Linked DNA regions of Acidicapsa acidisoli. The protein of the gene in region 1 interacts with the protein of each later gene in a pairwise test. Links are inferred from orthologs where the notes say so. Each region holds a gene or a part of one and is shown in the gene's direction. Other genes may lie near its edges.

Region 1 (6,322 bases):
CCACACGTACAACCTTCTTCCAATGCTCCTGTAGCGTCTCCTGTAGCGGAAATCCAACCCATTTGGGATGCAGGTTGTGCGCCGCAAGCGTGACGCCGTTCTTGACGACGCCGGGAAATCCCACCGAAACGCGGTCGAACGACGGCACCTGGGCGCGCAGATCGTCCAGAACCGCCAAAACCCGATCCGGTGTTGGATCCGGCGGAGTCAAAGCCCGGAAGCGTTCTGAAACCGGCTTACCGCTAGCGTCGAGGGCCATCATCTTGATGCCTGTTCCCCCGATGTCGACGGAGAGAGTAATCGGGGTTGCAGGCGAAGTTGTTGCTTGGAGAGCGGTTGGAGTGGGCTTGGAGATGCGCTTTTTCATCAGGACAAGATTGTAAATGTGCGGACCGTACGTTTGGGGGCACGAATAGGGAGCAGGCAGAGCCTTCTTATGGAAGGCCCTGGTACAAGCAGAAGCGCACAGCATTGGCAAGGTGGTCTGTCTGATGGGATACCAGTCGCGGCAGCCGATAGCTATTGCGATTCTGTCGGGAGAATGCGAGTTTCGAAAAATATTGCAAGTCGAACATAACACTCTAAAAGAGTTACAAAGCCTGCTAATAGTTTCTTAGAGAACATATGCTACAATCCCGGTTGCCAAAAAACTTCAAATATCGAGTTGACTTCCTTTGTCTGCCGATTGAGATAACTGTAAGATGTCCGGCTTGTAAGACAGTTGTCTGACAGTTACGAGGGATACTGTCTGAATCAGATGCAGTCAGCCAGAAGTCACCCATTGCCAAGGTCGGCAAGGGCACTCTCGAGACAGGAATCACTTTGCATCCCATAGCGATCGCTTTCTGCGCAGACAAGATGATGGAGTCCGCCCTCCACGTCGCAATGAGGTCCGCACTTGTAAATCTCAAGCCCGGCTGTTGTCCTCACATTTACGCGATGGTCGAGCATTTTTCCAGTGCTGACAGGGCGCGTCTCGCGCGAACTTTGGATGCCACGGGCCGGAAATATGACCTGACATATCTGGAGCCGGACCCGGATATGTTTGCGAGCCTTCCCGCGTTGCACGGAAATAGATCCTGTTATTTCCGTTTGCTTCTGCCGGAGTTAGTGCAAGAGGATCGGCTCCTGTACCTTGACTCGGACATTCTGATTCGATGCGATCTTTCGCCGTTGTTTGAGCTGGATATGAAAGGTTCGGCTTTAGGTGCAATCGTCGGCGGAACTGCCGAGTTCACTCTGGACAAGGAGTTGCGTTTATCGCTCGATCAATCCTTGACAGATCCGGCATTCAATTCCGGAGTGTTGCTCTTCGACTGTCTTATGTGGCGAAGGCAGCAGTTACTCAAAGAATGCGTGAGATTTGGCCTTGAATATAGAAACGAGATACGGGTCGTTGATCAGACCATTCTCAACGTCCTTTTCGCGACGAGCTGCATACACCTGCCGAATCAATACAACACAGCGATAACCAGCCGGAGCGAGCACATACCCTCCGAGGCCGTTCTGCACTACATCGGGAGTCCTAAGCCCTGGGATCTGGGAGCGGCGTCATTGCTCCCGTATGCAAAGGCATGGTTTTTAGAGTTGCGAATGACCGCGATACCTCTCAGACGTCGTATTCCGTGGCTGACTTTGAGTACATGGAGGCGGTTTCCGAAAATCCTCGGCGGGTACAGACGCCTGGCGGTACAGAGAATGCAGGGGTAACCATCCGGCCCGGGTCCGGCCAACGGCATCCCATACACTGGGGATTGGCCGCTATGCCCCTTTACTGCGAAGTCGCGCTACCTGTTCCCTTGGATCGCACCTTCACCTACCTGGCAGGTGGCAGCGCGAATTCAAATTCGACGCCGCAAGTCGGCGCGCGGGTCATCGTCCCTTTTCGCAACGAGAAGCTCATCGGCGTGGTGACGCAGCTTCACAGCAAGGCTCCAACAGAGTTCGAAGCCAAGCCCGTCGAAACTGTGTTGGATGAGGAACCGCTCATCTCAGCCCATCTTCTGGAACTGGCCGCGTGGATCGCCCAGTATTACCTAGCCCCACTCGGCGAAGTCCTGCGCGGAATGCTGCCGCTGACCGCTGAGGTGCAGCGAACCGTCTACTACCGAATCACCGACGCCGGACGCGACACACTGGCCGGCAGCTTCGATAGCCATCCGGGCAGCCCGCTCATAAAACGCAGCCAAAGCAAGCTATCTGCCGAAGATCAGGACCTGGAGCACAAAGTCCTCACCCGCCTGGCCGATGGCGAACAGGTGAAGCTCTCCACGCTACGCACCGCCACAGCAGCCAGTCTGCCCCTCCTTGCCGCAATGGTGCGAAAAAAGTGGATCGCGCGAGAAACCTCAGCCACAGAACGCGATGCGCGCCGTATGGAGCGATTCGCCGTTCTCATCCCCGAAGCCCGCTTGCCCACGCTTACCGCCAATCAGCAGGCGATCCTCGCTGAATTGGCAGCCTGCGGCGGCGAAATCTCACTCGCCGCCCTTCGCGAGAAGGGAAGCTCGCCTAGCACGCTGCAAACCCTCGTCCGGCGTGGCCTCATTCGTATCGACGAACGCCCGGCGAGCTTCAGCCTCAGCGGCCTGGGGCACGTCAATCCCAATCACGCGCTCAATGAGCAGCAACTCGACGCTCTCGCATCGATAACCACCGCGACCGGCTTCCAGCCATTCCTCCTGCACGGAGTCACCGGCTCCGGCAAGACTGCTGTCTACCTCGCGGCCATGCAACGCATACTTGATCGCGGCATGGCCGCAATTCTTCTCGTCCCAGAGATTGGCCTGACGCCCGCCGCCGCCGCCCAGCTCGATGCAACCTTCGGCAATCGTGTCGCCCTGCTGCACTCCGCGTTGACTCCGTCCGAGCGCTCCGAACAGTGGCATCGCATCCGCCGCGGCGAGGCTCCGATTGTCGTCGGCACTCGTTCGGCAATCTTCGCGCCAGTCCCCAATCTGGGACTCATTCTCATCGACGAAGAGCACGACCAGAGCTACAAGCAGGAAGAAACTCCGCGCTATAACGCGCGCGATGTCGCCGTCATGCGAGCCAAACTTGTCGACGCACCCGTCGTGCTCGGCTCAGCCACGCCATCGCTCGAGAGCTGGCAAAACTCCGAATCCGGCAAATACAAGCGCATCACCATGGCCGAGCGCGTGAACAACCGTCCGCTCCCCGGCGTCGAAATCGTCGACATGCGCCAGGAGTTCCAGCAAACCGGCCAGGAACAGTTGTTCTCTCGCTTGCTGATTACCGAGACTCAGGCAGCGCTCGATCGCGGCGAACAGGCCGTGATTCTGCTCAATCGGCGCGGCTATTCCTTCGTAGCCATGTGCCGCGCCTGCGGAGAAAAACTTGAGTGCCAGAACTGCGCCATCAGCCTCACGCACCACAAGCCGGTCGATTCTCCCGAAGCGATCGCGAGCGCTGGCCAGCGCCTCGAATGCCACTACTGCGGATTCCGCCGCACCGTCCCCAAGCGCTGCCCCAAATGCGACAGCGAACATCTCTACTACCTCGGCGCAGGCTCGCAGCAAGGCGAAGAGCGCCTGCAGGCCATCTTCCCCTTAGCGCGCATCGGTCGCATGGACCGCGACACCGTGCGTGGCCGTTACGATATGGAACGGCTGCTCGCCCGCCTTCACTCCGGCGAAATCAACCTGCTCGTCGGCACGCAGATGATCGCCAAGGGGCACGATATTCATGGAGTCACACTGGTCGGTGTCGTTGGCTGCGACCATGCGCTGTCCATGCCCGACTTTCGCGCCGCCGAGCGCGTCTTTCAGTTGATGACGCAAGTCTCCGGCAGGGCCGGTCGCGGCGAACTTCCGGGCCGCGTCGTAGTGCAAACCTATCATCCCGACCACTACGCGATTCTTGCCGCCTCTACGCACGATTACGCGGGATTTGTAGCGCGAGAGTTGAAGTATCGCCGCTGGATGCACTACCCACCCTTCGGCGTGCTCGCAAATCTCCTGATCCAATCCAAAAAGCTGGAGGAAGCAGCAGGATGGTCTGCAGCTTTGGGCAAGTGGTTTCAAAAGACCGCGCCCGAAGGCGTTCGCGTGCTCGGTCCTTGCGCAGCACCCATCGCGCGCATCAAAGAAACCTACCGTTTTCACATGATTCTGAAAGCCGGCTCACGCCGGGCATTGAATACGGCCCTGCGCGGCGCTCTTGCGCACGCCGAAGAGGTTGGCATTCCACGCCGCAACCTTGTCATCGACGTGGATGCGCTTCGCCTGATGTAACTCCCATATAACTCAAGCTACCCAGTGAGTTACTTCAGCCGTGAACTGTCTTATCTCACCAGCTGAAGACGCGAACGCCTTCGCTAGTCGCGCGCGAGTTATCGACCTTGGCGCTGACATTGCCTGCCCCCGTTGCGCCAAGAGAGGCCGCGGGAACCTTCGGCGCCGAGCCTGCGAACTCTTCTACTTCAATTGGTTTATAGGAGTTCATGACACTGACAGCTGTGTCTGCCTGTTCGGGGGTACCGCTAGCGAACACCAACACATTCCCACTCTGTACGCCGGCAAGATAAGCCTCGCACTCCGGCTTGGTCATACCCATGGAACTCAGATCCCGCGCAAGTCCAGCGGCAAAATCGATCGAGGGAGTACTGGTTGCGCTGGCGACCGGCAAAGATGTGGGCTTCGCGATAATTCGTATTCCTGTCGATGGAACGCCATTTTGGCGAAGCGCGTCCACCACTGCATCAGCCGTGCTTGCCTGCTCGAAAAGTCCAACTGCTGTCTCCATAATCTGCACCTCAAGTTACAACGCCTATAGTGCTCGCAAGGTGTTGAAGTTGCAGCCCCATTTTGCTCAATCCAGACTGGCAACGTTTACCTTGCGGGAACGCTTCCTGAAGAGGAACACGATTTCCCTTGAAGTCGTATCGGTCTACGGCTTTCGGGGGATGTCCCTGCTTTTCTTGTATTTTCTATCCTTCGCCAGTGAGAGAATGAGTGCGAACAGCCAGTAGTGTTCTCCACGCCCATCGCGGCAAAGGGGAATAAATCGTCCTGATTCACCCGGACAAGACATCGGGTTTGTGGTTAGCTTCGAAATTGTGGAATGCTCAGCAGGTGGTCTAACTCATGGGAAACTGGACGGTTGACGCGAGTCCCAGAACGATCTCGGCCAAAGCAGAGAAAAACAAATTGGACTGGACGAAACTGGAACAGCATCTGCAGGAGATCGGAACTCTGCACACGAGCATTTATCGGCTGGCGCGCGACCTCGCGCCCGCGATGGTGCTCAGTGGATACTGGTTTTTCAAGCACCCCGGACTCATGTTTCACGGTTCTGACTGGTGGTACATTCCGCGCATAAGCCTGCTGGAGATTGGCATGCTCGCAGGCGTAACCTTGGTCTCTCGTGTTGCAACAGGCCGTGGACGCGGCCCCAAAGAGGAGTTACTGCACAAGGAAATGTCTGCCACATTTCTGGCGGCTTTTCTGTGCGGCCTGGCTATCTATCCTGGCCTGCTGGCCAAACTCGACTGGCAAGAGGCGCTGCGCGTCGATGCAGGATTCTTCCTTGCCACATCGTTGGCCAGCCTCGTGTTTCTCGCGGTCGCCTGCGTTATCGGTTGGATCTCTATCGACACCATCATCCCCAAACGAGAAGTGTTGATCATCGGTTCCGGTCGCGGCGGACAGGCTGCATACAACGAAATGGTCGATTCGCCTGTCTACAACGTGGTTGGCGTGTTGGACGATACATTTGTTGGACCTGCGGAGATGAGAGGTCGCTACCTGGGTGGCCTCGAACTGCTTGATCCGCTTCTTAAAGAAAATCCCGTGTCTGTCGTATACTGCTCTCTGCCTGTGAAGTCGATGTATGAACCGATCCAGCAGGTCATCGCAGTATGCGAACAGTTCGGAGTAGAAGTCCGGCACTCTTCACATCTCTTCCAGACCAAGATCGCGCAACTCGACGGCAGGCCATGCAAGAACTACTCCATCCTTCGCATGGTTCGTGACGATTCCACGCGCTATGTAAAGCGCGCCATCGATGTCGTCGGAGCGGCAACTCTGCTGATTCTCTCGCTGCCGATTCTCATCGCGGCCGGCATTGCGATCAAAGTCGTCAGCCCCGGCCCCATCCTCTTTTCTCAGGATCGATACGGATTGCATCGCAGGCGCTTCCGCATGTTCAAGCTGCGCACCATGGTCGTAAATGCAGAAGGGCTCCTGGCTCAACTGGAGCACCGCAATGAGTTGGCTGGGCCGGCTTTCAAGATGCGCCAGGATCCGCGAGTTACAAAGATCGGAGCGTTTCTACGCAAGTCTTCCATCGATGAGTTACCTCA
Region 2 (5,645 bases), on another replicon or contig:
ATGGGCGCGGGAAAGACGACGGTCGGGCGCTTGCTGGCCCGGCGTCTATCTTGGCAATTTCTTGACGTCGATGCCGAGATCGAAGCCACCACGGGAACCACAATCGCGCAGATCTTCCAGAATCGCGGCGAACCCTGGTTCCGTCAGTTCGAACAGGAGACAATCCGCCGGCTGCTGGCCTCCGAATCGCTCGTCCTCGCCCTAGGCGGCGGCGCAATCGAAGATTCGCACACCCGCAACCTGCTTCTAACCGGGGACGGCACGCGCCTGGTCCATTTGGAGGCCACTCTTGAAACCGTTCTCACCCGCTGCCGGGGAACGGAACCGCTGAGACCCGTCCTGCAGGACCGGGACAATCTCGAAGATCGCTACCGGCGCCGTCTGCCACTCTATCGCGCATCACACTTGACCGTCGCGGTCGATTCCCTGCCCCCGGGCGCGATTGTGGAGACCATTCTCGAATCGATCGGGTCAAACCAATCAATCGGTCAGCCGATCGTCGGCCAAATCAAGGAGCTGCAACGTTAAGGAAGGAATCCGAAAGGAAATCCGGCCCGGATTTCCTGCCTTTTGGCAAAACTGGTTGGACCCTTACCATAGTGCGGAAGCATCCAAGTTTCAGCCTTGCTATCATCAGGATAGTTTGCGCCTTACAGAAAACCGGCGGCGTTGCCGCAAGTGAGGTCTTCCCTTCCGAATGTCCACTGCCCCTTCAGCGACCGCCAAAGCGGGAATCCAGTTGCCCGCTCCGGCAGCGGGATCGAAGTCGCCGACAATTTTGGAAAAAGCATCCGGACCGGGAAGCGCCTCCGCCGTGCTGCATCCCGCACCGGGCGCCACGGCTACATTCATAGGCGACCTGCGCGAACTCTTCAAATTTAAGGTGACGGCGATGGTCCTGGTCACCACCTGGGCCGGTTTCTACCTTGGATCGATGCACTCCGGGATCTCCAGCATCCAACGCGGCCAATTCGAAACCTTGCTGGAAACCCTTGTCGGCGTGGCACTTGTCTCCGCAGGCGCAAGCGCGCTGAACGAAGCCCTGGAGCGCAAGACCGACGCCAAGATGATCCGCACCGCCCAGCGGCCCATCGCGGCCGGACGGATTTCGCTCTTCCAGGGCCTCGCGCTCGGTCTGGGAGCAGTCATTTCCGGTGGTCTGTGGTTGCAGTACTTCACCAACCAGCTCACCGTGGGCCTGGCGCTGCTGACCGTCTTCCTGTACGTAGCCATCTACACGCCGCTCAAGCAGGTTACGACGCTCGCCACATTCCTCGGGGCATTTCCCGGCGCGGCAGGTCCGCTGCTCGGGTGGACAGCCGCGCGCGGCCAGATCGAGTGGCCCGGCATTGCCCTCTTCGCGATCCTTTTCGTATGGCAGTTTCCGCATTTCATGGCCATCGCCTGGCTCTACCGGCATGACTACGGCCGCGCCGGCATCCGCATGCTCCCGGTTGTGCAGCCGGACGGCTTTTCCACCGTGATCGAAGCGCTTTTCTATGCGGTGCTCATGATTCCAGTGAGCCTCGCGCCCTGGTGGCTCGGCATGGCCGGGCTGACCTACGCGATCCTGGCCACGGTGCTGGGGCTGGTTTATCTTGGCTACACCATCCGCTTCAGCCGCATTCTGCGCGCCACGACTGAGACGCAAAGCCGCATGTTCGCCCGCGATCTGTTGAAGGTGAGCGTCCTCTACCTGCCGCTGCTGCTCACCGTCCTGATGCTCGCCGCGACTGTGAAATAGCTCTCATTTTTCCTCATGATTCGCGAAGAATCGCCAACGACGAACTAACACTGACCTGGAATTATGACGACTCAAACCACAGCCCACAATCGACAAATACCTCCCACAGCCAGTCCCCGGCCGTACATCGCAGCGATCGTCGCCATCAGCCTGGTGGCCACGCTGTTCCTCTTCTGGCTGATTTATGTTCATCCGGCAGCGGACGCAGCCAGCGTCGAACTCACCTTCCTGCCCGCGCTCAACGCACTGTTCAACGGACTCAGCGCCTCGGCCCTGCTCATCGGCTACACGTTCATCCGGGCGAAGCGAATTCCTGCTCATCGCGCGGCCATGTTCACGGCCTTTGCGTTTTCGTCTCTTTTCCTGGTCAGCTACATCGTCAATCACGCCTTGCATGGCGAAAGCCACTATCCCGGCCACGGCCTCATCAAGACCATCTACCTCGGAATCCTGATCAGCCACGTCCTCCTGAGCGTGATCGCGCTGCCTCTGGTTCTGACGACTTTCTTCTTTTCTCTCAGCGGCAGAATTCCCATGCACCGCAAAATCGCCCGCTGGACCTTCCCAATCTGGTTGTATGTATCGGTGACGGGCGTGGTTGTTTACGCAATGCTGGCCGCGGCGCGGGCATAAGCTGAAGACGAAGGGACGAATGCTCGCAGCCCCGATGGCACCCAAGCGCCAAACAACCGGTCAGGATAACCTTCTACCCGACGACGGCACGACCCAGCTACTACGCTGGGGATCGCTCATCATGGCCGTGGGAGTGGTGGCAATCGGCCTCCTGATGACACTGCTCGGCGGCGTCGGTGTCGAAGGGGCGCGCTCAAACTCCGGCTGGCTGGCGCTGATTACCGGCATGATGTGCCTTCCTTTCGGCTTGATGCTGACCGTCCTGGGCGCGGCAAAGTGGCTGCGCAGGCGCAGTCTGAAACGCGAACTGGGACGCGATCAGGGACGCAATCCAGGGCGCAACAAATAGCAATGCGGCCTTAACTCAACCCCGGCTGGCAGAAGACAGGCGAATCCTCTGCTATTCTTTTTCCTTACGTCCCGTGATTGGGCAAGTGGAGCGAATTTTATGGCAAAGAGCGTAAACAAAGTAATTCTGTTGGGAAATGTGGGCAAAGACCCGGATATTAAGGTTCTGCCGAGCGGGCAGCCCGTGGCCAACTTCTCGATTGCGACCAGCGAACGGTTCAAAGACCAGCAGGGCAACTGGCAAGACCGCACCGAATGGCACAACCTGACCGCCTACGGGAAACTGGCCGAGATTGTGCGTGACTACGTGAAAAAGGGCAACAAGCTTTACGCCGAGGGCCGCCTGACCACCCGCAGTTGGGACGACAAGGAAAGCGGCAAGAAGGTCTACCGGACCGAGATTGTCGTCGGCGACATCTCGCTGCTCTCAGGCCGCGGTGAGGAAGGCGGAAGCTCCGGCGGAAGCTATCAGCAGCGCGGCAGCAATTCCAGCAACACATCGAGCTTCGATCAGCGCCCTTCCGGCGGTGACGACTACGCACACTCGGCAGAAATCACCGACGACGACATACCCTTCTGACCACTTTCGAGGCCATGGATGCGCAACTGATGACAGGGCGCATCCATGGAGCTTCATCAATCCATGGATGCCCGTCCGCAGAAAGCACGGACCACCATCCTCACTAAGCCTTGTTCGTGGGTTGATCCTCTTCGCGAAAGCCTTTAATTCCATCCCGAAATGCGCGAAACCCTTCGCCGATTCCCTTGCCCAGTTCCGGAATCTTCTTCCCTCCGAAGAAGAGCACGACGATTCCAAGGACTACTGCGAGGTGGGTGGGGGTGAATAAATTTTCAAGCATGAGGAGTCTCCTTTCGATGAGGCTCGTTTCAACAATTGGTGAATGCGAGGGCGAAGACTGAATGTATCTGACGATCAGTCGTGCCTCTCGGATTGATATCGAAGTCAATTCAGTGCAGCAATAGACTGCCCATTAGAGTCGCCAGCACAACACATGTGATGGCGACATAGATGCGGTCACGCTCCAAAGCAAAGCCGACAATCGAGAACGTCACCCGGATGATCGGGGTGAGCAGGAGCGCTATGATTCCCAATTGCGTTATGGCCAGCCCACGTTCTAGCTGGGTAACGCCATGAAGTTCGAATGCCTGACGCAGCATCAGACCAGGAAAGGCATAGAGCGAATGAGTGCCCTCAAAAAGATGGAAAGATACAGGCTTTGCATCCGGAGCTGTCAGAAATAGGAGTCCGCCAACAATTCCGGTTATGCTCGCTACGAGGACACCGCCGCGCAGGGTAGCCCCGATCAACCGTTGCAATTTCGTATCAGTCAATACAATAGCGCTCATAGCCTTCCTCTCAATCCCTGCGTAATCATCTGGACTGCAATCACTACGACAACCACGGCAAAAATGCGGCGTAATGTCATTACTGGCATACGAGGCAGGAGCCTTGCTCCAAGCATTGAGCCCCCAAGTACACCGAGCATAACCGGTAGTGCGATGAGCGGATGAATGTATCCGCGCTTGAGATAAATTGCGGCGCTCGCAACCCCTGTCACACCGATCATTAAGGAACTGGTAGCCGTCGATACTTTGAACGGAATGCCCATGATGCGATCCATCGCAATTACCTTAAGAGCTCCCGACCCGATGCCCAGCATTCCGGATAGCACGCCTGCCACGTACATCAGTCCGAAGCCCGACTTTGCGCGTGATACGCGATAATCGACTGTTCCCTCTGAGGAATGAAACACGCCGTTGAGCTGAAGCGTCTCGCAGAGAGGGTCCGCCGCCTGATTCCGATTCTGCTGTTTCTTTGCCTGAATCACCTGCCAGGCTGAGTGAAGGAGTACTGCGCCAAAAAGAATTGCCAGCGCGTTTGTTGGCGTCCTGCTGGCGAGGATTGCCCCACAGATTGCGCCCGCCGTTGTTGCCATTTCCAGAAACATGCCGATGCGTATGTTGGAGAGGCCGTCCTTCACATATGCCGCAGCCGCACCTGAGGATGTTGCGATAACTGAAACCAGACTTGCTCCGATGGCATAGCGAATATCCACACCCAGTAGAAGTGTGAGCGCGGGAGTAACAACGATCCCGCCGCCAAGCCCCGTCAACGCTCCAAGGAGGCCGGCCGAGATAGAAACAAGAAAGACAATAAGTGTGAATTCATACGCAGTCATTTTTACCTTTCATCACCGCGCGAGTGAAACACGGCGCGGAATACTGGGTTGGAACCAGTCGTCCGCGCCGGCTGGAGATGGAATTGGATTATCCTGCGATGACTGCCTGCTTCTCCGAAGGAATCTTCTTGAGCGTTTCCGCATCGAGATTCAAGTGAGAAGTGGCCATTTCCGGCGGCATGCGCCTGATCCAGTTGTTCAAGGAGATATCCAGGAATCGCGGTGCTTTGAACATTTCAAGGAACACAAGATCTTCTGTGCCAGTGTTCTCGATGTAGTGTCCTGCGACTGCGGGAACAAAGCCCACGTCATTCGCATTAAAGTCCATCGTGCGAGCTCTGCCTTCCGGCATAACGATGGTCATGCGGCCCTTTCCAGATAGCCAGAACTGCCACTCCGTTGCGTTGGGGTGCCAGTGCAGCTCGCGCATCCCTCCCGGCTTGAGACGTACCAATCCGGCTGCAACGGTGGTGCTGGCCGGAAAGTTCGACGAATCGACGACACGTACTTCGCCGCCCGCGCTCGTGAATGTAGGGGCCATCGATCCCATCTTGAATGTGTACTGCTGCGGCGCCTGGACGCGGCTTCCTCCAATTGCGGCCTTGTCTGCGGCCAGCGATTGCGGCAGGTCTGCCGGGAAGATATACAGCTGTTCTTTCGGGAGCTTCGCGATATCGCTCGGTGACAGACGCGAATTTTTGGTCAGGATGTCTGGCGGA

Evidence for each region. The genes of interacting proteins can lie anywhere in the genome.
Region 2: the proteins of priA (region 1) and OHL23_RS14520 interact in binary tests that used the Escherichia coli proteins (3 or more experiments, as listed by UniProt). The link is inferred for Acidicapsa acidisoli from one-to-one orthologs.

Annotation. Positions count from the first base shown.
Region 1 is NZ_JAGSYI010000003.1:215,778-222,099, reverse strand. The notes cover bases 1,370-4,508. They hold priA (replication restart helicase PriA), read left to right. Parts: upstream 1,370-1,763; coding sequence 1,764-4,253; downstream 4,254-4,508. Other genes in these bases: OHL23_RS18605 (general stress protein), read right to left, coding at 4,309-4,508; OHL23_RS18615 (glycosyltransferase family 8 protein), read left to right, coding at 1,370-1,710. Outside these bases: OHL23_RS18620 (ROK family protein), read right to left, coding at 1-367; more of OHL23_RS18615, read left to right, coding at 823-1,369; more of OHL23_RS18605, read right to left, coding at 4,509-4,764; OHL23_RS18600 (sugar transferase), read left to right, coding at 5,106-6,322.
Region 2 is NZ_JAGSYI010000002.1:1,086,833-1,092,477, forward strand. What follows is about bases 1,573-4,565. They hold OHL23_RS14520 (single-stranded DNA-binding protein), read left to right. Parts: upstream 1,573-2,825; coding sequence 2,826-3,305; downstream 3,306-4,565. Other genes in these bases: cyoE (heme o synthase), read left to right, coding at 1,573-1,744; OHL23_RS14510 (DUF420 domain-containing protein), read left to right, coding at 1,808-2,377; OHL23_RS14515 (hypothetical protein), read left to right, coding at 2,397-2,726; OHL23_RS14525 (Sec-independent protein translocase subunit TatA/TatB), read right to left, coding at 3,409-3,585; OHL23_RS14530 (DUF1634 domain-containing protein), read right to left, coding at 3,695-4,093. Outside these bases: OHL23_RS14500 (shikimate kinase), read left to right, coding at 1-528; more of cyoE, read left to right, coding at 698-1,572; more of OHL23_RS14535, read right to left, coding at 4,566-4,926; OHL23_RS14540 (cupin domain-containing protein), read right to left, coding at 5,015-5,645. UniProt on the Escherichia coli protein: Plays an important role in DNA replication, recombination and repair. Binds to ssDNA and to an array of partner proteins to recruit them to their sites of action during DNA metabolism. Acts as a sliding platform that migrates on DNA via reptation.